3 regions of the Clostridium nitrophenolicum genome follow, and region 3 is predicted to be linked to each of the others. Evidence: riboswitches for the same ligand, from Rfam matches in the RefSeq annotation. Region 3 holds a riboswitch; each other region holds the start of a gene.
The links. Region 3 has a riboswitch for cyclic di-AMP ahead of dapB (4-hydroxy-tetrahydrodipicolinate reductase). Riboswitches for the same ligand answer to the same signal wherever they lie in the genome.
Positions count from the first base shown of each region.

Region 1: another riboswitch for cyclic di-AMP. It lies ahead of ACZ5N4_RS11515 (cell wall hydrolase); the one in region 3 lies ahead of dapB (4-hydroxy-tetrahydrodipicolinate reductase).
Region 2: another riboswitch for cyclic di-AMP. It lies ahead of ACZ5N4_RS25270 (cell wall hydrolase); the one in region 3 lies ahead of dapB (4-hydroxy-tetrahydrodipicolinate reductase).

Region 1 is NZ_AP042469.1:2,458,408-2,466,157, reverse strand. Features, by position in the region: gene ACZ5N4_RS11550 (GNAT family N-acetyltransferase) at 1-239, opposite strand, end outside; gene ACZ5N4_RS11545 (TetR/AcrR family transcriptional regulator) at 226-852, opposite strand; gene msrB (peptide-methionine (R)-S-oxide reductase MsrB) at 1,086-1,544, opposite strand; gene ACZ5N4_RS11535 (SIMPL domain-containing protein) at 1,605-2,288, opposite strand; gene ACZ5N4_RS11530 (DUF6483 family protein) at 2,675-3,022, shown strand; partial or broken gene ACZ5N4_RS11525 (peptide ABC transporter ATP-binding protein) at 3,062-3,157, opposite strand; gene ACZ5N4_RS11520 (hypothetical protein) at 3,216-3,665, shown strand; cyclic di-AMP (ydaO/yuaA leader) riboswitch at 4,026-4,156, shown strand; gene ACZ5N4_RS11515 (cell wall hydrolase) at 4,158-4,967, shown strand; gene ACZ5N4_RS11510 (glycoside hydrolase family 18 protein) at 5,487-6,773, opposite strand; gene ACZ5N4_RS11505 (CpsB/CapC family capsule biosynthesis tyrosine phosphatase) at 7,209-7,750, shown strand, end outside.
Region 2 is NZ_AP042469.1:5,341,920-5,349,669, forward strand. Features, by position in the region: gene ptb (phosphate butyryltransferase) at 1-343, opposite strand, end outside; gene buk (butyrate kinase) at 336-1,430, opposite strand; gene ACZ5N4_RS25255 (NAD(P)/FAD-dependent oxidoreductase) at 1,514-3,115, opposite strand; gene ACZ5N4_RS25260 (CdaR family protein) at 3,096-4,337, opposite strand; gene cdaA (diadenylate cyclase CdaA) at 4,307-5,155, opposite strand; cyclic di-AMP (ydaO/yuaA leader) riboswitch at 5,292-5,418, shown strand; gene ACZ5N4_RS25270 (cell wall hydrolase) at 5,421-5,948, shown strand; gene ACZ5N4_RS25275 (NAD(P)/FAD-dependent oxidoreductase) at 6,109-6,960, opposite strand; gene trxA (thioredoxin) at 7,086-7,403, opposite strand; gene ACZ5N4_RS25285 (tetratricopeptide repeat protein) at 7,604-7,750, opposite strand, start outside.
Region 3 is NZ_AP042469.1:886,114-893,863, forward strand. Features, by position in the region: gene glpT (glycerol-3-phosphate transporter) at 1-1,269, shown strand, start outside; gene dapB (4-hydroxy-tetrahydrodipicolinate reductase) at 1,320-2,135, opposite strand; cyclic di-AMP (ydaO/yuaA leader) riboswitch at 2,141-2,274, opposite strand; gene ACZ5N4_RS04050 (GntR family transcriptional regulator) at 2,566-3,198, shown strand; gene ACZ5N4_RS04055 (hypothetical protein) at 3,282-3,962, opposite strand; gene add (adenosine deaminase) at 4,141-5,175, shown strand; gene ACZ5N4_RS04065 (YitT family protein) at 5,389-6,246, shown strand; gene ACZ5N4_RS04070 (cell wall-binding repeat-containing protein) at 6,473-7,750, opposite strand, start outside.

The sequences.
Region 1 (7,750 bases), 1.6 Mb from region 3:
CATCTCATAGTTTTTATACCTTCATAAACTTTGACTCCCCCAAGAACTACACCAATAGGTTTATCTTCATCTAATGCAATAAAGGACAAATCTAAGCTATTTCCCTCTGAGCCAAAAAATCTTTTTATAAAAAACTCCTGTAACATTTGTACTTTTATTATATAATCTTCAAATCCATTGTTAAAAGCATTAAAAACTAAGTCAATATCTACTTCTGAGCATTTTTTATAAATTATCATATTCATTTCCCCCAATAAGTTTTCTTAATATCATATCAATATGGTTTTCTATTATAGCTTCTGTAAGAGAAATGCCCATAACACTATTGAAAAATCCAATTCCATCTGTGGATGATAATATAATGTAAATCATTGAATCTATATCCAATTTAGAATTAAATTCTCCGTCGTCAATCCCCTGTTTCAATATACTTGCTAAATCATTATGAAATAATGTATATCTTTTTTGGGCTGCAACTAAAGTCTCTGGATTTCTTGAAACTACTGACCAAAATTCAAAGGTAAATTTGGCATTCAACAATGTATCTTCGTCAAACAATTCACCTAGAACCCACTGAATATATTTCTTTAATTTCTCAGTACTTTTAGCAGATTTTTCAAAGCTCTCTATCAAGCTATGTCTTTTATTAAACCTGTCCTCAGCAATTGCTAAAAATATCTCTTCCTTACTCTTAAAATAATTATATATTCCCCCTTTACTCATTCCTGTAGCTTTTACGATATCCTCCATTGAGGTTTCCACAAAGCCTTTTTGTGAAAACAATTTCATGGCATTATCAATTATATAGCTTTTTTTCTGTGTTTTAGATTCTTCACTAATTTTAGGAGACATAACAAACCTCCAAAACCGACCAGACGGTTTTTTATTTTATAATATCATTTTATATGTATAATATCAATATCTATTCTAAAATTATTGACAGTACAGAAGAGGTACAACTATAAATACTTACAATAAGTCAAACATCCAGGTGAATATCTATATAGAGAAACTAACTTTCGGCCTAGTACAACTATAATAAAAAAACAATTTACAATACTTAATTGCAAATTGTTTTTTTTAAACTATTTACTTTTAAATAATTTTACGTACTCTCCATATCCCTTTTCTTCAAGTTCATTAAAAGGAATAAATCTTAATGCAGCACTATTTATACAATATCTAAGCCCACCTTTATCCTGTGGACCATCATTAAATACATGACCTAAATGAGAATCAGCATTTTTACTTCTAACTTCTATGCGGTGCATATTATGGCTAAAATCTGCCTTTTCCTTTATATTTTGTTTTTCTAATGGTTTAACAAAACTAGGCCATCCACAACCTGAATCAAATTTGTCCAATGAGCTAAAAAGAGGCTCACCGGATACTATATCTACGTACAATCCTGCTTCTTTATGATTCCAAAATTCATTTTCAAAAGGTCTTTCAGTGGCATTTTCCTGCGTTACTTTATATTGAGTAGGGCTCAATTTTTTTAATAGTTCTTCATTGTTAGGTTTTGGAACTTCATCTTTCTTCATCTATTATCACTCCTTTAGTATTAGCTTATCTAAAGTCGATAATATAATTCAAGCTGTACTTTAAAATGTTTTAGCTAAATAATTAAAAATAGCCTTCACCTCTGCATTAATTTCAATTACCCCTTCCATTATAGGTGTAGCTTCAGTTGACGCTGCTAGTACAGCTTGGCGGTATACAGGTCTAGGTTCCTTCTTTTCTTCTATTATTCTAATTGGGGTATTGTTAACAATAACATTTAATGTCTCTCCAAGTTCTCTTGCTTTTTCTAAAGCATTTCTTACAGCAATTTTTAATGCTTGGATATAGTATTTTTCTGGATTGTCAATGGTGAAAGTAATGTTATTTACAACATTAGCTCCACTAGCTACAGCTGCATCAATGATTTCACCAATTCTGCTTAAGTCTCTTAGTGTAACTCTAAATGTGTTCGTAATTTTATATGTTCTAAACACCTGCTTTCCTTCAATGTAATCATATTCTGGGGTTATGGTGTAATTTTCAGTTTTTATATCCCTTTCTTTGATGCCCATTCTTCTAAGTGTATCTAATATTCTGTTGGCTTTTTCGATGCTTTCTGCTTGAGCTACTTTTAAATCTTTATTTTCTACTATAACTCCTATGCTAGCTACTGCTATATCAGGCTTAACCTTTATATTCCCCTTTCCATATAAAGTCATAAGATTATTTTTAACATTTGTATTTGGATATTTTAAGTATGGATAATTGTAGAAGTATCTTTGCATAATGAATCCCTCCTAAATATACGTTTAATATAGGACTACTTGTCCAAAAGTTAACTTTCTAGTTAGTTTCCCTATATATATATTAGAAAAGTAATTTTTTAATTCCCCTAACTTAATATTTCAGAAGTATGAAAGGTTGTATAAACAGGATTCTTGGCTTCAGATGTAGTTTTAAACTCCATCTGAAGCTTAGAAGCCGTTATCCAGGGGCGTAGCGCCACTTACCCCCAACTTTAAGAAAAGCAGAGAGCCTAAATCTTCTATTTGGTGCGAATCACTTTCACAGAGTACGTTGGGGTGTTAGTGGCGGTAGACATCGGATAAATTATGTTATAATAAATATACACTTGTCACAGGCATTAATAAAAGAATTAAGGTGGAGTATTATGAATATCGAAAAGCTTATTGAACAATTTGGGAAAACCTTTGGAAAAATTATTTTTAATAAAAAAGAAAAGTATAGTGAGAAGGTTAATATTCACCAAATGAGTTCAGTAGATACATTCAAAATAATTTTTAACAAGTTATTTCATGATGGAAATTATAATAAAGCAGAAGATTTAATTTTTGATGAATTAGAAAAGAATAATTCACCTGAAGTATATGAAGTCGCAATTGAATTTTATAATTCACTGCTTAAAAAGAGTGATGAAGAATTAAATAAAAGCAATTTTCCAAGAAAAGAAATTTATCGAGGATTAGATGATATACAAAAGTTTAAAATTGATTTATAGGCCTATTAAATTATAGATTCTAAAGCATAGTAGAAGAAAATCAGCCATAAAAAGCACTCTATTTACAACCTCTCTAGCAAATCCCATTTCATGAGTTACTACTATTATTGCCCTACCTTCTTTTGCCTTTTCACTTATGTTTATTATATGAATATAATGAATAATAACTATTTTTATAAGAGGTAATACTGTAATGTTTAATCTAAAATCATTAAAGACAGTGCATACTTATTTAAATTATAAAGAAAATGAATCTAATAATACTGTAAATATATTACAAGGTGTTGTTACCTTATTTAAAGAATCCATTAATGAATTTGGTGCTGCTTCCCCTGAAGATGCTGTAGACATATGGGCTAAAGGTGTAAAGACGAGAAATGGTGCCTTACAATATGCTGTACTTAGTAAAAGTCTAAAAGCTAAAATGGAGAAATCTCTTAATAATACAAGCTGGATAACTGGTGCTTCCAGTCCATGGATAGAAAGTTATAAGATAACTGAGTATAAAAAAATCAACCGCATCACATATAAAGCAATAATAAATTTTCATCTAATGACTGCTAAACTTGATGCTGGATATGTAAATGCTGAATTAACTATCGAAAAGTCCGATAAACATTGGGTCATATCCAAAATTAAATAATATTTAGTCTCCCTATTCGGACCAACTTATCAATTAGCATTGATAAGTCGCTCGTGGAAAGCCATTTAGGCTTTTCACCACTATATAAGTTCTAAGTCTTTTCTGCAATTCCTCGCTAAGACTCATAGAAAAAGTATTTAATCTTACTGCAGAACTGTAAATATATCCTGACCTATAAGTTAACTTTCTGGTCAATTTTTCTATATAAATAGATTTGATACTTATCTTAAATACCTATTTTACATTTTGATGTCTAATATGTAAATTTAAGACCCTTGGTAAATTCCCATAATGGATTTTTTATCCCTTAATCCCATTAATCCTATATGGAATTACTCCTCGAATATTGTTACAATAACACTTGCAAGTAAGCCGAATCTCCATTTGGAGTACGGGGGATTTAATTTTAGGGGTGAATCTTTTAGATTTAAAAGTAGGGGACCTCAACCCGAACCCGTCAGCTAACCTCGGAGGCAAAAGAGGAGGAAGAATATGTTTAAATCAAAAAAATTAAGAGCATTGTTGCTAACTTTATCATTATCACTTGTATCTGCTAAATCTGTACATGCTGCTAGTTATACGGTTACCTATGGTGACTCACTATATCAAATAGGTAAACTTTTTAACACCACTGCTAACATAATAATGCAGAATAATGGACTTTCAAGCAGCACTATTTATCCAGGGCAGGTATTAAACGTTTCAGCAAAAACTTATACTGTACAATCTGGGGACAGTCTTTACTTAATAGCACAAAAATATGGGGTTTCATTGTCTTCTTTAAGACAAGCTAACAACAAATGGGACAACCTAATTTACCCTGGACAATCATTAAATATACCAGGAACTGCATCAAGTACCGTGGCTCAACCTTCAAAGCCTGCAGTATCTACACCATCAAAGCCTGCAGTATCTACACCTGTAGTTTCATATACTGCTAGTGACGTAGATCTTTTGGCAAGATTAATTACTGCTGAAGCTCAAGGTGCGCCATATACTGCAAAAGTAGCTGTTGGTGCTGTTGTAATAAACAGAGTTCAAGATTCTCGTTTCCCTAAGAGCATAAACGATGTAATATATCAAAAAGATGCTGGTTACTACCAGTTTTCACCAGTTTTAAATGGATGGATTAATAAACCTGCTACTCAAGACTCAATAACAGCAGCTTATGAGGCTTTAAATGGTGCTGACCCAACGAATGGAGCTTTATACTATTTTGATGATAGTACAAAAAATACATGGCTTTGGTCAAAAACTGTAGCATTAAGAGTAGATAATATGGTGTTCTCTTACTATAATTAAACATAATACAGATTAGGTATATATTGTAAAATAAAAAGGTTACTGTGCGTGCAGTAACCTTTTTATTATACTTCTTGTTCTTTATTCTATATAGGGAAATTGGCTAGAAAGTTAACTTATACAGTGGGATATGTTTCCAAAGCTAAAGTAGATTTAAAAACTTTGTGTCAATCTTAGCGATGGGTTTTAAGAGAACCTTAGAACTTTAAGTTGGTGAAAAGCCTGAATGGCTTTTCACGAGCAACGTATTAATGGTAATTGATATGTTGGTCCGAACTGAGCACAGCGCCTTAATGTTATATGAAGCTCCTCTTCCTTATGTCAGAGGAGTACTCACTGAGTAAGCGACCATATCAAAATCAAAGATTTTGTATGTCTGCTTAACCGATTCACGCAAAATCACAGATTTTGGTTCTCTGCTTAAAACACAAGCTTTAGACCGGCTAAAAGTTTTTAACGTGCTGAAGCTTGGAAACATATCCGGTTGTATAAGTTAACTTTCGGACTTTTACCCCTATATTATTTTATAACCTTAGTAATATGGAACATATCATCTAAGACTTGCCAATTCTGTGGGAAAGGTTGTGCTAATACCCAGTAGCTTACTCCCCTTAAACCATACTCATTAACTAACTTATATTTAGCCTCAACACTTCTGGCATCTTCAAACCATACAACGTGTTCTTTTCCATTGTCGTCAAAGTAGTTATAATGAGGCGATTGTGCTGTCTCATCATATTTTATTGCCGCACCACGAGCTGCAGCTCTATCAATGGCCGCTTGATTTCCTATGCTTTCTGCAAATTCTCCTCTTGGTGTATAAGGCAGTGTCCAATCATATCCATATAAAGGCATTCCCATCATAATTTTATCAGGAGGTATAACAGATACTGCATAGTTAATTACTTTTCTAACTTCATTTATTGGTGCGACGGCCATAGGAGGGCCTCCAGACCAGCCCCATTCATAGGTCATTATTATAACAAAGTCTACAATTTCTCCATGAGCTTTATAATCATGTGCCCCATGCCAAGCTCCAGTGGTTACATCATAGGTCTTAGGCGCTAAAGCTGTAGCAACAATATAATTAGGATGGAGCTTAGCTACTAACTTTCTTAAAAAATTGTTGTATTTTTCTCTGTTTTCCGGTGCAATTCTTTCAAAGTCTATTATTACTCCATAATACCCTTTATTTTGTATCTCTTTGAGAATGTTATTAATTAAAGTCTGCTGCAAATCATTATTATTCATAATATTGTTAATAAGCTGCGTATCAAAGTTAGCACCAGAAATATTAGTAACAGACATCATTGGGGCAACTTTGTTTTCTTTAGCTATTTGTATAATGTTATCGTCATTTAATGGTGTTAAACCTCCCTCTGCAGTTACATGATGGCTAAATGGAGCAACATAAGTTAAGTAATCAATAGCTTCCCCTAGAACTCTTCTTTCTTTTTCAGGAGTGCTAGGCTGAATAAATGCATTAACTTCAACGTATCCGTAATTTTTAGACTTCTCTGGAATTCTCAATACTAAACCTGGATAGATGTTATATGGACTTGATATATTATTAAGTTCAGCTATGCTTTCTACAGAAACGTTAAATTTTCTAGCAATGGACCATATAGAATCTCCTGGTCTAACTCTATATGCACTTTCTGTTGATGGTATAACTAAAGTTTGACCTACCACTAGCTTAGTGGAATTTTGAAGCCCATTAGCACTAATAATGCTATCGGTGCTGACTCCATTTTCTCTTGCAATAGTCCATATGGAGTCCCCTGGCTTAACCACGTATATTTTCAAGACTCTAACCTCTTTTATACATACTACCAATAATCAGTATATTCTACTTTTATTTTTATGTTCCGAAAAACAAGACTTTAGCTCTAAAATTTGTATGTATGTTAGAGAGCAGGGGCTAATATCCCCTGCTCATATATTATAATAAAAATATTACCGGTAAACTTTTATTTTCATCCCCCGTTTAATACTATACTATTCATAACTACTAAAATTGCTACATTAAATCATATTTTGAAATATAAAATATGAAATCTTGCATAAATTCCTCAATGCGAATTATAAAATTCATTAATACTTTAACAAAGAATTATATCATTTAATATTCTATTGTATTAACTGTTCAAAATTTATTTACAATTTAGATGATTTGATATATTATATTATTATAAATGATAATTTTCAGAATATATTTTAAATTGAAAAGAGGTCAACTATATGGATCTAAGCGAAATCTCTTTTATGGACTTGCATAATCACACTATTTGGTCTGACGGTATACACACACCTGAAAAAATTATAGAAAATGCAATTGTTAATTCTGTAACTACAATAGGTATTTCAGATCACTTCGATACAGATAAATGTCAATCAGTGCTAAAAAAAGATATTAAAAATTATATAATAAATATTAACCAGTTGAAAGAAAAGTACAAAGACAAGATTCAAGTACTTGCAGGAATTGAAATATGTATGAATAAAGAATTAAGCGACTTGGACAATCTACCTTATGAAGAACTTAATAAATTAGACTATGTACTTTTAGAATATATAGATTACTTCAAACACAGTGTTAAACTTAGTGAAATCGGAGAATACACTTCAAAGTTAACTTGTAAAATAGGACTTGCCCATACAAACTTATTAAACTCTTGTAAAATATATGGTTTAAGGTGTGTTATAAATACATTAAAAGAACACAATTTATTTTGGGAATTAAACGTAAATGAAGGATATAACTACTTTGATGAAGTAGTAAA
Region 2 (7,750 bases), 1.3 Mb from region 3:
CAACTTCTTTATTTAGTACTGCTCTTAGGAAGTTTGCTGTATCAATAAGTCCCTTCATTAACATATCAGCTTTTCCTGATGAAACTAACTCAACAGCTTTTAGTGCAGCTTTTACATTATCTTTTTCATCAACTATTTCAAAATTGCTTAGGTCCATTCCTATTTCTGCTGCAATAGCTTCTATTTGTGACTTTTCGCCAACTAGTATAGCATCTGCTATTCCTTGCTCTTTAGCATCTCTAATAGCTTCAAGAACTGGCTTGTCTTGAGCTACTGCGACTGCTACCTTTTTTGTTTCTTGATCCTTAGCTTTTTGTAAAACTTCTGCAAAATTTTTAATCATTGATAAACACCTCTTCCTCATATACTTTTGGTATTTCTTCACTCTTTAGTGCTCTTAATGCACCTTGAGCTAATGCTAACATCTCATCTTCTCCTGGAACTACTGTCACAGGAGCAATAAATTTAACCATTTCTTCTATAAAACTTGTGAGCTTTTTATTGTGAGCCATACCGCCTGTCAATATTATTGCATCTATTTGTCCTTTTAATTCTACAGACATAGCTCCTATTTCTTTAGCAATTTGATAAGCCATGGCATTCAGAATAAACTCTGCTCTTTTATCGCCCTCATCTATTCTTCTATTAATTTCTCTTCCATCATTAGTTCCTAAATATGCCGTAAGTCCACCTTGACCTATCATCTTTTTCTTTAGTTCATCATATGTATATTTACCACTGTAACAGAGCTTTACTAGATCTCCTACAGGAAGTCCCCCTACTCTCTCTGGAGAAAAAGGTCCTTCTTCATTAGCATTATTCATATCAATTATTCTACCGTCTTTAACTGGCGATATTGATATTCCACCACCTATATGAGCTACAACAAAGGAACTTTTGTTGAAGTCCTTATTTAACTGAGTACACACTCTCCTAGTAACAGCTTTTATATTTAATGCGTGAACAAGTGATCTTCGTGGAATATCTGGTAGTCCCGATATCCTAGCTACATCTTCTATTTCATCAACTGCCACAGGATCAACAATAAATGCAGGTATGTTTGCTTTTTTAGATATTGTATATGCAATTATTCCACCAAGGTTTGAAGCATGCTGACCTTGATAACCTATTTTTAAATCTTCCAGCATTCTTTCTGTAACTTTATAAGTCCCGCCTGGCATTGGTCTTAAAAGTCCACCTCTACCTACTACTGCTGATAAGCTTTCAACGGAAACATTCTGTTTTCTAATCCACTCCATTATAACTTCTGTGCGCATTTCTTTCTGTTCATAAATGCTGTTAAATTTCTTTATTTCTTCTACACTATGTGATAAATTTTCAGAAGCTATACACTGCTCATTGTTAAATAATGCTATTTTTGTAGAGGTTGAACCAGGATTTATTACGAGAATAAGATATTTAATATCCATATGATAACACCCCCATGAAACCGTTTTAATATACTCATTTATATTTTAGCAGATATATCGCAAAAAAGTATTTTTCAGAAAATTTAATATAATGGGCAATACTCTTTCATTAGACTTTCTGCAACTTTTAATCCATCTACTGCAGCAGATACTATTCCGCCAGCAAAGCCAGCCCCTTCTCCACAGGGATATAAGCCTTGTAAACTTACACTTTCAAGCCTATCATTTCTGGTTATTTTCACTGGGGCAGAAGTTCTAGTTTCAATTCCAGTTAAAATTGCGTTGTTGCTTGCAAAGCCCTTGATTTTAAAATCAAAATTGGCTAACCCCTCTTTTAGCGATTCGGAAACATAAGTTGGAAGACATTTTCTTAAATCTTTGAATTCATAACCCGGTCTATACGTTGGCTTTATATCACCTAACTTAGTAGATACCCTATCCTCTATAAAATCGCCTACTAACTGAATAGGTGCAAAGTATCCGCCTCCACCTAGCGTATATGCCAACTTTTCGTAATGCCTTTGAAATTCCATACCTTTTAGCGGTGTATCTCCTTCAAAGTCCTGCTCTCCTACGGTAACTACAATAGCAGCGTTAGCATTATCTTCATCTCTCTTATAGTAACTCATTCCGTTTGTTACAAGTCTTTCTTCTTCCGAAGCAGCCGCTACCACTTCTCCTCCTGGACACATACAGAAGCTGTAAACAGCTCTGCCTGTTGCTTTAGTTGTATGTGTAAGCCTGTAATCTGCAGCCTTTAACCTAGGATGTTCAGCATATTTCCCATACTGATTTAAATTTATTAGCTTTTGAGAATGCTCAACTCTTACACCTATAGCAAAAGCCTTTGGCTCCATAAATATATCTTTTCTATATAACATTTCATAAGTATCTCTCGAACTGTGCCCAATAGCTAATATTAAGCTTTCACATGGAATTTCCTCTCCATTTACTACAATCGCCTTCAATTGTTTATCCTTAATGATTAAGTCCTCTAGTCTATTATTAAATTTGATTTCTCCACCTAACTTTATTATCTTTTCCCTTATATTTTTTACAACAATTTTTAATATATCGGTTCCTACGTGTGGCTTTCCGCTATATATAATTTCTTCAGGTGCTCCAGCTTTAACTAACTCATCTAACACGAAATCACATCTAGTATCCTTTATTCTTGTTGTAAGCTTACCATCAGAGAAAGTTCCTGCTCCACCTTCTCCAAATTGTACATTAGATTCAGTGTTTAACTCTCCTGTACTCCAAAATTTATTTATAGTCTCTGTTCTCTCTTCAACTTTTTCTCCTCGTTCTATTATTAATGGTTTATATCCTTTTTGCGCCATCAAAAGACCTGCAAACATACCTGCAGGCCCCATTCCAACTATAACTGGTCTATATGCCATTTTTTTAGTGCCAAATTTAAACTCTTCTTTATGTCTTTCCTCTTGTATTTTAACATCCTTATCATTTATCCTATTTATTACTTTTAATTCGTTATCACACTTTATTTCAACAGCATAATTAAACTTAATTAAATCTTTTTTTCTAGCATCTATTGATTCCTTTATTATTTTAAAATTTTCTATATCATTAACAGATATTCTTAGCCTTTTTGCTACTTTATTTCTTAAAACTTCTATATCTTCATCTATATTAATTGTTATATTATTGATTCTGATTGACATTTTTGCCCTCCAATATTTTTTTAGTTATTACTGCCTTTACAGTAGCCGGATTCTGCGCTACCTTAGATATTCCGCTAGGTAAGTTTAGAATAACATTAGTAACATGCTCACCTTCAGATAGAGAATTTAAATCTACATAACACTCAATATTTTCTGGTTTTAAGTTATTTATTGTACTTTCGGAGCCAGAAACAGTTATATTAACCTTATCAACATCTAAGCTTACAGCATAGTTATTCCCTAAATTCTTTGTCTGTATATTTAAATTAAAGTCTTTCTGCACAGTTTTATCTAAATTAATTTTTAATTTAATTGTACCATTGCTATTTACAAGAGTGACACCCTGGGGAATAACAACTTTAACCTCTGCAGTATCTTTATTGTATAACTTGCTTACATCTATATTTTCTGTATCTAAAGCCTTTATATTGGAAACTACTTTTTCATCTCCAGCTATATCTATTGTGTCAGGTACAGGAATTATAGATTTTATATTTCCTTCATTGCTTAAATTCCCTTGTAATTTTAAATTTATAGGTACATTTTTAATCTTTTTAACTGGTACAGTTACTTGTATCGAATCTGGTTTTACAGATACATCCTTTATTACATTCCCAGAAGAATCCACTGGTTGAAGAGATACTAACGCCTTTACATCCTGTGTAGAACCCTTTAAATCACATCTGGCAACTGCACTACTTACAGATTTAATTGCATCTGATGGACCATTTATTTCTACTTCAGTACTTTTTAATATAGGCTGCATTGCAAAAAATCCCTCTTTAGTTTTGCCCTCTGTTATTACCTTAACTGATACAGTTTTTTGCTTTAGCTCATCTAGTGTTATTGTCACCCATAAATTTTCACTATTTACTATTCTTACGTTTTCAGGGCTTTTTCTCACCGTAACTGGAATTTTGTTTTCTCCTTTTTTTACCACATATGCTCCTACATCCGATTCCAGTTTAAAATCTTCAGGCTTTACCGAATATATATCCGAAGCATTTCCTCTTATTGTTAGAGTTGCATTTAACTGTTCTTCCCCTACTGATACCAGCTTTGATTGTGATAATACATCTTTATTTATTACTTGTACTGGTACAGAAATTTTGCGCTCTCTCATAGGATTTTCTACATTAAAAATATATAACCATAGTATAGTTGATGTGATAACGCAGCATATTCTAATTATTATTTGCTGCCTTTTATTTTTCTCTTCCATACCATCACCTGCTCTCTAAAAGTCAGCTTTTTTTGCTGTCTTCTCTTAATTATTCTAATAAGAATATCTTTAAGTCTTTCTTTCGTATAATTTCTTGTAAGAACACCATTTACCGCAAGTGAAATATTACCGGTTTCTTCAGATACCACTATAACTAGGGCATCAGAGTTCTCAGATAAACCAATAGCTGCCCTATGTCTGGTTCCTAACTTTTTGTTTATTTCTTGATTATTAGTTAGTGGCAAAAAACATCCTGCAGACACAATTCTATCATTTCTGATTATTGTAGCTCCATCATGCAGTGGAGTGTTAACCACAAAGATATTTTCAAGAAGAGCAGAAGACACCATTGCATCTATCTTAGTCCCAGTATTTATTATATCTCCTAAGCCTGTCATTTGTTCAATTACTAGTAACGCACCTGTTCTAGTATCAGATAAATTTTCTATAGAATTTACAACTTCAGTTATAACTCTTTCCATTGTTTCTTCATCTTCTAAAATGTGTTTATCATTAAATGCAGTTCTTCCTAAGTGCTCTAAAGCACGACGTATTTCTGGTTGAAAAATGATGATAAATGAAAGAACTCCTATCGTTAATGTTTTAGTTAGAATCCAATTTAGCATTGTCAAATTGAGAAAGCTACTGACCGGAATAAGTAATATTATAAATATTATTCCCTTTAAAAGTTGTTCAGCTCTAGTTTCTCTCATCAGCATATAACCTTTATAAAAAATATATGAAACTACCAATATATCCATTATGGAAGATATGCCCATATTTTTAATTGAATTAACTACAATATCTAATATTTCCACCCATTTCACCGCCCTTATAAAAATACCTATTTACAATTATACACTATTTAATGTTATTTATTTCAATACTCAAGTTTATTTTATAAAATATTAATAAAAAAAGTTATACCCTGTATTTTTTTTGAATTAATGGGTACAATACCATTAGCCTAAGTTTTTTATTAAACACGGGGAAACCAAAATTTTGGGGTGAATCGCATTTTGCGTAGGTTATGCCTTTACCGAACCCGTCAGCTAACCCCGTAGGTAAAAGGAGAGGATTATATTGAAAAAAATTACTTTTTTTATAACAATCTTGTTGACACTTTTACTTTTATCTGTTAACAAGGTAAATGCCATGGATTCAAATAATTCGGATTCGACATTATTTAATCAACAAGATCAAGTAGTTCAAGTTTTTAACTGCTCAGACCAAAAAGTATATATTACTCAAAAAGATATACACTTAATGGCTCAAGTAGTTTATGCAGAAAGTAACTGTGAACCTTTTGAAGGCAAAGTAGCTGTTGCTTCTGTAATACTAAATCGCTTAAAATATCCGGAATTCCCCAAAACCGTAGAAGGTGTAGTTAAACAAAGAGGAGCCTTTTCTTGCGTAATAAATGGAAATATAAGTGCAGCTCCTGATGAAGATTGCTATAAGGCAGTATTCCAAGCATTAAAAGGAGAAGATCCTACTGAAAAGGCAGTTTTCTTCTACAATCCTAAGATAGCTACATCTCAATGGATGAAAAATATAAATAAAAAGAATGTTAAAACCATTGGAAATCACGTTTTTTTTGTAGTTAACTAGACATACTTTTGTTTTAGCTATAGGCAGCTAAGCACATATATAAATAGCCTCATACATATCTTAGTATATGCATGAGGCTATTTGTTTATTAAATCACATGAAAATAAAAAATAAGCCGATAAAATGGTATATTCTCGGCTTATTTTTTATTTAATTTTACCTAAATTGAATCTAAATATGAAACAGCACTTAATGCTGCCACCTGACCTTGACCTGCAGCTCTCATATATTGGTACGGCTTGCCTGTGCAGTCACCTGCAGCAAAACATCCTTGAATGTTAGTTTTCATGTTTAAGTCTACTTTTATATGTTCATTATCCATAGCAATGCCTGGAACAAGTTGATTTGGCGCTACGCTATCCTTTAATACAAATACTCCATCAGTAACTAATTCTCCATTTCTCAATATTACTTTGCTTACTCTATCTTCCCCTTGTATCTCTAAAGGTCTATCATTAACCGTCTCAATGTTATTTCTCAAATTATAGTTTCCATTATACATCGGTACGTAATATAATTTCTCTGTCAATTCACTTACGTAATTGGCTTCTTCCTCAGCATCCTTATTATATCCTATTATTGTTACTACCTTTCCTTTGTAAAGAGGCGCATCACAGGTTGCACAATATCCTACTCCTCTTCCCAAAAACTCTTCTTCTCCCTTCAATGGTTTTGTATATTCCATGCCTGTAGCAATAATAACTGACTTTGCCTCATACATTTTGTCATTTACCATTAAAGCGAAATAATCACCCATTGCATAAATATTGTTTATTCTCTCAGTGGTTACACCTATATCCATAACATTCATATGCTTTTCAAACTGAGCCTTTAACTCAGTTCCTGTAATATCATAAAAGCCTAAGTAATTATTTACTTTAGGAGCTTTAATTAACTTATTACTAAAATCCGCACTTCCAAATAAGATAATATTTTTATTTCTAACTCTAGAATTTATCGCTGCTGATAAACCTGCTGGACCACTACCTACAATAGCTATATCATATCTCATCTTTTTCACTCCCTAATTGTACTTATAATAATTTGTATATTTTAAAATATATTAAACACTTAAAAGATTATAATACAAAATGACAAATTAACATTATGGTTAACTTGTCATTTCTAAATCATAGATTATATATGCTTTTCTATTAAACCTTTTATTGCTTCCTTAGGTCTAAAGCCCACTATCGTCTCAACTATATTTCCACCCTTAAATACCATTACAGTTGGTATACTTGAAATTCTATGCTGAGTTGATGTAACAGGATTATCATCAACATTTAATTTGAAGAATTGAGCTTTGCCTCCAAGGTCTGAAGCTATTTCATCTATTATTGGAGCAAGCATTTTGCATGGTCCACACCAAGAAGCCCAAAAATCTACAACTACAGGCACTGAAGAACCTTCAACGGTGCTAGAAAAATTTTCGTCTTTAATTTCTTTTATCATAATTCCACCTCCACTTATACCCCTATTAGGTATATTATATATTAATTTTATCCTATATAAAAAACATAGTCAATGGTTTTTAATAATTATTATCCAAATAAATAAACTACATTACTTTACATAGTTAGTCTATTCTTTATTTTTAATTATATGTATGAGCAAAATATTTATTAATATTATAAAATTAAAATATTACTAGTCTAATTCCTTACTAATGCCTTTGTTATAGAGTTATTATAAATAGAGTTTGGATATTTATCTATAAGTTTTTGGCTGTAACTCTTTGCTTTATCTTTATCTACATCTTTATATATTATTACCAAGTTATAAAGAATAGTCTCTTCATA
Region 3 (7,750 bases):
AAAAGATACAGAATACAGGTGTTTTTAAGTATCTATATAGGATATCTTATCTATTACTTTGTTAGAAGTAACTTTTCTTTAGCTAAAGCCTATTTAATAACTCAAGGTTTTACTAAAACACAATTGGGATTTGTTGCTTCAGCTCTTGGATTATCTTATGGAATAAGTAAATTTGTTATGGGTAATCTATCAGACAGGTCAAATCCAAGATACTTTTTAGCAGCAGGTTTAATACTTTCGGGAGTTGTAAATTTATTTTTCCCAATTACATCAAGTATTACTTTTATGTTTATATTAATGCTTTTAAATGGTTGGTTTCAAGGAATGGGATGGCCTCCATGTGGAAGAACAATGACTCACTGGTTCTCCGATGGGGAGCGTGGAATTAAAATGTCTATTTGGAATACTGCCCATAATGTCGGTGGTGGATTTATAGCGGTTATTGCTTTAATTGGTGTTTCAATGTTTGGAAGTTGGAAGGGTTTGTTTTATTTACCAGCTATAATAGCTATTGTTGGTGGTATATTATTTATTATATTTGCTAAGGATACACCACAATCTGTTGGACTTCCTCCAATAGAAGAATATAAAAATGATTATCCAGAAGTAAATGTAGATGATAGAGAAAGGGAAATGACAGGTAAAGAAATACTATTTAAGTATGTATTGAATAATAAGTATTTGTGGTTTATTGCCATTGCAAACGTTTTTGTATACTTAGTTAGATATGGAGTTATAAATTGGGTTCCAACATATTTGCAAGAAGCAAAGCATTTTACTCGTAAAGATACAGCTATAGCTTTTCAGATATATGAATATGCAGCAATTCCAGGAACTATAATAGTTGGATGGATAAGTGATAAATTATTTAACGGTCGTCGTGCACCAATGGGTATAATTTGTATGATTGGCGTTACGTTAGGTGTATTCGTTTATTGGAACAGCAGTAGTCTTATAGTTATAAATATTACACTAGCAATTATAGGTGCATTAATATATGGACCAGTAATGCTTATAGGTGTAAGCGCATTAGATATGGTTCCTAAAAAAGCAGGCGGTACAGCAGCTGGTTTTACAGGCCTTTTTGGATATATGGGAGGACAGGTTGTAGCTGAAATAGTAATGGGGATAATTGTAGATAGGTTTGGTTGGAACGGCGGATTTATGCTACTTTTAGTATCTTGTGTACTTGCTATAGTATTTTTATCCTTTACTTGGAATGTTCATGATAGATCTAAATATAATGAGAATACAGAGGTAACTGTATAGGGTTTCATTTTGAAACCCTATTTTTTGAGTTAAAATTAAATTTATTTTTGTTAACCTAAGGCACTTTCTAAAGTATTAATATATCCATACAATATTTTCTTAAGGTCCAATATATCTTTCATTTCATAATATCCAGATTTTTTATAAATATAATTTACTGCATTAACAGCTCCTAGTGCAAAAGCTTTTCTTGAAAAAGATTCATGGCTTATCTCTATTTTATCATTTTCTCCAATTATAAGAACCTCATGCTTTCCTACCACGCCGCCAGCACGTACAGCATGAATAGGTATATCTTTATTATATACTCCTGCTGTTTCAAGTCCATTTTCTATTTCATGGGATAGTTTTAAAGCAGTACCTGAAGGCGCATCTTTTTTATTCTTATGATGGATCTCTGTAATTTGAAAATCGTAGTTACTTAATATATTTGCTGCAATATTACTTAAAAGCATTACTACATTTACACCTAAGGTAATATTGGGTGCGTACACTATACCGTTGCTAAACTTATAGGCTATACTCTGAAGCTTATCAATATCTTCTTTAGTAAAACCTGTAGTGCCTATAACCAAGTTCACCTTCATTTTAGATAGTGTTATAACATTTTCCATAGTTGATTTAGGACTTGAGAAGTCTATAACTACATCAGGTTTAGTTTTAAAAATAATAGATTCCAGCTCATCAGAAGTGCTTATTTTTATTCCTGTTTTGTGCTTTCCAAGTAATTCTCCTAAGTCCATTCCTTTTTTTGAACTCTCTGCACTGCAAATTACTGCCACAATTTCCATGTTAGCTTGTTCTAAAATTCCCTCTGCTATATGTTGTCCTGTTTTGCCTAAACCTATTAAGCCTACTTTAATCATATAAAATACCCCCTCTTTTGACGCTTACGAGGTTAGCTGACGGACTCGGACGGGAGGTTTATTCCTACCCAATCTCAATTGAGATTCGCCCCGAAGTATTGGTTCCCCCGTTCTTTTTAGGATTCAGCGTTCTTTCAAAATATAGTAACAACTTTATTATAACATACAAGTTGTTGCATGTCATTAATAACCAATGTAACTATTTCGAATTTGAGTATTAGTTTACATTTTGTACAAAATTCTAAATGTTCTTATTTTAATGTAAATCAAGATCCAGATAAAGTTATTCATTATAAGTTTAGCTAAGTTGTTAAATTATTATTTACATAATAGAAAGAATAACCTATACTATTTATGGATTTAATTAATCCAACATATTTGAAGGGGGGAATTGTTTTAAGATGAAGTACATCTTAAAACAAAATTTAAAATGTCAGAAGAGTATGTGACGAAACCTGTATATCAAAAGATTGCAATTGATATAGCAAATAGAATAGTAGGTGGAGATTTTTCTATAGGTGATAAACTTTATGGAAGATCATCTCTTGCAAGTCATTATAACGTCTCACCGGAAACTATTAGAAGGGCAATCATTCTTTTGAATGAAATGGATATAGTAGAAGTAACAAAAGGCAGTGGAATTACTGTTAAATCCGTAGATAACTGTTTAAGGTTTATAGATAAATTTAAAGATATAGGTTCTGTGAATTCCTTAAGAAAAGAAGTATTAGATTTGCTAGAGGAGAAAAATGTATTAGAAAGAAAAATAGAAGGAGTAATTAAAGAACTTATAGATTATTCCAATAGATTTGCCAGTACTAATCCTTTTGTACCTTTTGAGTTTGAAATAGATAAAGGGCTCAATATTATTGGAAAGACTATATCGGAAAGCAAGTTTTGGCAAAATACAAGTGCTACCATAATAGGTATAAGACGGGAAGGGAATTTGATACTTTCTCCAGGACCTCATGCTATATTTGAAGAAGGTGATATCTTCATAGCAATAGGTGATGAATATAGTTATTATAGAATTAAAAAGTTTCTTTATGAAGAGAATAAATAATTGAATTCAACATAAGTAACATCCGTAGATTTACGTAAATGAAATCCACGGATGTTCTTTTTCTGCATATATATAACTATTTTCTATTTAAAGTATTTATCGTAGTAACTACCATCATAATTTCTTTCTCTTAAAGGACAAACCTTAGCATTACACATATAACAATTCTTATAATCAGTTTCATTATGAAAATAAATTCCAGAGTAGGTTTTTTCGGGAGACATAAAGAAATTGCTATCAAGGACAACTCCTGTAGAGATAACTTTATCTCCTAAGATACTAAAAATATTTTTTTGCTCTTTAATATCCCAATCTACAGTGGAACCTGGATTTACTCTTGCTAAATTTCCTGTATTAAAGTTTTTTTCTATGTAATTTTTAAGTAGGGTATGACATTGAATTAAGATTTCTTGGGTTATAAATTCAGCAACCTTTTTTTCAAATTTATTATTATTAGAATCACACCAATGTTTGAGTTCGGTACCACAAGTAACTATATAGGGAAAAGCTCTGTTTTCTGAACTCAAGTTTATACTAATAACTCTACTATTAAATCTTATTCCATCTAACGCTACAAAGTTATCTCCTCTTTTACATATAAAACATTCCTTAAAAACAGTCTTAGGAACCGCTATCTTTTCAGCTTCCTTTGCCAAACTTTCTACGATTCTAATATTCTTATCATGAGAAAGATTTAATTTTTTTGATATTTCATAAGGATTTATAGAAAAATTAAAATCTTTAATTAGTATACAGTTATTCATTTCCACATCCCCCATTTAAACTATTTGTTATAAATAATTTTAAAACTTTTGGTAATGACTGTAAATCTAGTTTTAAATAAAAAAATGCAGGGCTTAAGCTTTTGTGATAAAATATATCCCAAGATAAAAATAAGATATAGTATTGTACATTAAATGTTAACTAGAAGGACGGGATATAATGGATTTGATAGAAATTGTTAAGGCTTTACCTAAAACAGAATTGCATTGCCATTTAGATGGCAGCATAAGGACAGAAACTATACTTGATATTGCTGAAAAAGAAAATATTGAAATTCCAACAAAAGAATTATTAGAGTTTGAAAAATGTGTGAAAATCCTTGGAGAGTGTAATTCGTTAAAAGAGTACTTAGATAAATTTGATTTACCAATAAAAGTTATGCAAAAACATGAACATATATATAGAATAACTTGTGAATTGTTAGAAGATCTTTCAAAACAAAATGTGAGATATATCGAAATAAGATTTGCACCATTTTTTCACACCAAACAAGGGATGTCAGCAGAAGAGGTTATAGAGACAGTTTTAAAGGGAATGAAAGATAGTAAGAAAAAGTATGGAATAATGTCCAATTTAATAGTATGTGCCATGAGACATGAGAGCATCGAAACAAGTAAGCAATTAGTAGAAATATCTAAAAGATATCTTAATAAGGGAATAGTTGCAGTAGACCTAGCAGGTAATGAACATGATTTTCCACCAGAACTTCATAAAGAAGCTTTTGATTTAGCTAATAGTTATGGATTTCATTGTACTATACATGCAGGTGAAACTGGTATACATGAGAACATAATAAAATCTATTGAATTATTGCACGCAGAAAGAATTGGTCATGGTGTATATGCATTTAAGGATGAAAATACAGTCCAATATCTAAAGGACAATAAGATTCCTCTAGAAGTTTGCATAACCAGTAATGTAAACACAAAGGCTGTTGAGTCTTACAATGAACATCCAGTAAAGACGTATTTGGATGAAGGATTAGTTGTAACAATAAATACAGATAATATTACTGTCTCAAATGTATCTATAATTGACGAATATAATTATTTAATAAAAGAGCAGGGATTTACGCTGCAGGATATATTAAAGGTAATAAAAAATGGAATAGAAGCTTCTTTTGCTTCTAAGGAAGAAAAAATTATTTTAATAAAAGAATACGATGATGCTTTACGAAAACTTAAACTTGTTTAGCAATAATATGAAAGCTGTTGGTGGTATTATAAAACATAATATCATCAACAGTTTTATTTATATGTAAAGAAAATTTTTGCTTAAAAATAAAACATTAATCTGTATATATATAAGTATATTATATTATAAGTAATTTTGTTAAAGTAATATATTATTTTAACAAAGAATAAAAAAGCACCATATAATATTATAAGTAAGTAAGGGAGGTAATATATGACAGAAAAGCATAATAAGCATTTTAGAGTAATAAGTAGAATTTTCTTTATGATGTTGGGAGCTACTTTAGTATCAGTTGGTTTGGAAGTGTTTCTCATACCTAATAATATAATAGATGGAGGAATAACGGGTATTTCGATTATTTTAAATTATTTAACCAAAATTCCTCTAGGAGTATATATTTTCATATTGAATGCCCCTTTCTTGTTAATAGGATACAAACAAATCGGAAAAACCTTTGCACTTTCTACATTATTTTCAGTAACTATGTTATCAATTGGAGTAACAGTTTTTCAACCTATAGATAGTATAACTCAGGATGTATTATTAGCCTCTGTTTTTGGAGGTATAATAGTAGGAGCTGGTGTTGGACTGATAATACGAAATGGTGGTTCATTAGATGGAACAGAAATTGTAGCTATTATAATGGATAAAAGCTCATCATTTTCCATTGGAGAAATAGTAATGTCTTTCAACTTATTTATACTAAGTAGTGCGGGTTTTATTTTTGGATGGGATAGAGCTATGTATTCATTAATAGCATACTTTATTGCATTTAAGGTTATTGATATTACTGTTGAAGGGTTAGATGAATCGAAGGCCGTTTTTATTGTATCAGAAAAATATACTGATATAACCGAGGCTATAATGGCCAGGCTTGGTAGAGGTGTTACTCTGCTTAAAGGTAAAGGAGCATATATGGGAAGGCCGACAAATGTAATATATGTTGTGGTAACACGTCTAGAGATATCTAAATTGAAATCAATTGTGCATGGCTTCGATGAAAATGCTCTTGTTACTATTGGGAGTGTAGAAGTATCGGGGAAAATACACAGAAAACGAGCTATTCATTAAAGAAAAGCACAATATAGGAAAGGGAATGTAAATAAATTTTATTTTTATTAGTATATTTACATCCCCTTTTCTATATAAATTTAAAATCTATATAATAATTATTAAAGTTTAACTAATTAATTATTATGCACTGGATAAGAATTATCCAAGATTCAGATAAGTTGCAGATTCAAATCTGAATCTAAGAAATTCTTTATAAAATAAAATATTCAATTGAATAAAATCATTATTTATTTAGTCTTAAAGCAATGGTTGACCAGAAATCGCTATTTTCTAGACCTAACCTCCACATTGCTGCTCCAGATAAATCGCAATTATTTACAATATCTAATTTGTAGCCTATGCTTGTACTATTTTCAAACCAAACTGTGTGATAGACCCCTGAGCTATCGGTGTAGTTAAAGTAAGGACTTTTAGAAGTTGAGTCCCATTTTACAGTAGAATTATATTTTGCAGCTATGTTATATGCCTGTTGAATGCCATATGCATCGGCTTTTTCTCCAGTGGATGTCCAATCGTATGCATAGGAAGCTATGCCAACTATTATTTTATCTTTTGGAACGACGGTAAGAGTATAGTTTACTACATTCTGCACCCAATTTATAGATGCTATGGGACCAGGTGTTCCACCGGACCAATGTTCATCATATGTCATAAGTATGATCTTATCCGAATACTTAGCAATTTCAGCATAATCAAAAGCACCAGCCCAGTTATCATTAATACTATCTCTAGTTTTAGCTGGAACTGCTATTGTTACTTCAAAGCCCTGAGAATGAAGAACATTATAAAGTTCTTTCATAAAAGTAGAAAGATAATCTCTGTCATAATAATAAATTCCCTCTAGGTCTATATTAACTCCTTTATAGTTATTCGCAACTAACATGTTAAGTATGTTATTAATCAACTTATTTCTATTACTGCTGTTTTCAAGTACACTTTTTGCTATATCTCCATCAAAATTATTAGTTATCATAGCTAAAGTTGAGATTTTATTTTTAGAAGCATAATTTAATTGATCTATTGGTATATCGCCGCTTAAGTTTCCATATCCATCAGTATCAAAGGTATCTGTTGCTATTTCATCTATTAAGTCGGAATTACTTACTAGTGAATTATAGGAAGCGTTATCTCCAGGATAATAATATGTGCTATAGCCTAAAAGAGTTTTAGATGGTTTAAGTATTCTTTCTACTAAGGAATCAGGTATAATGGAGGTTCCACCAAGCAGTTTAAGGAAGGAAATGGACTCACTATTAGACTCAATTATAGATTTAGCTCTATAGTAGGAACCATCCGTTAACACAATTGGTGCAGAATTTTTTGCAGCTGCAGAAGATCCACTTAGTGCATCGGGAAAATTCTCACCACTTGCAAAATAAACACTATTAAAATTTATATCCTTTGAAAATTCATTTAAAATTGCTGCATTAGTGCTATATCTGTCAATTCCGCTTAATCGTTTTACATTTTCAAGTTCATTAACGGCATTATCGCTTATGGC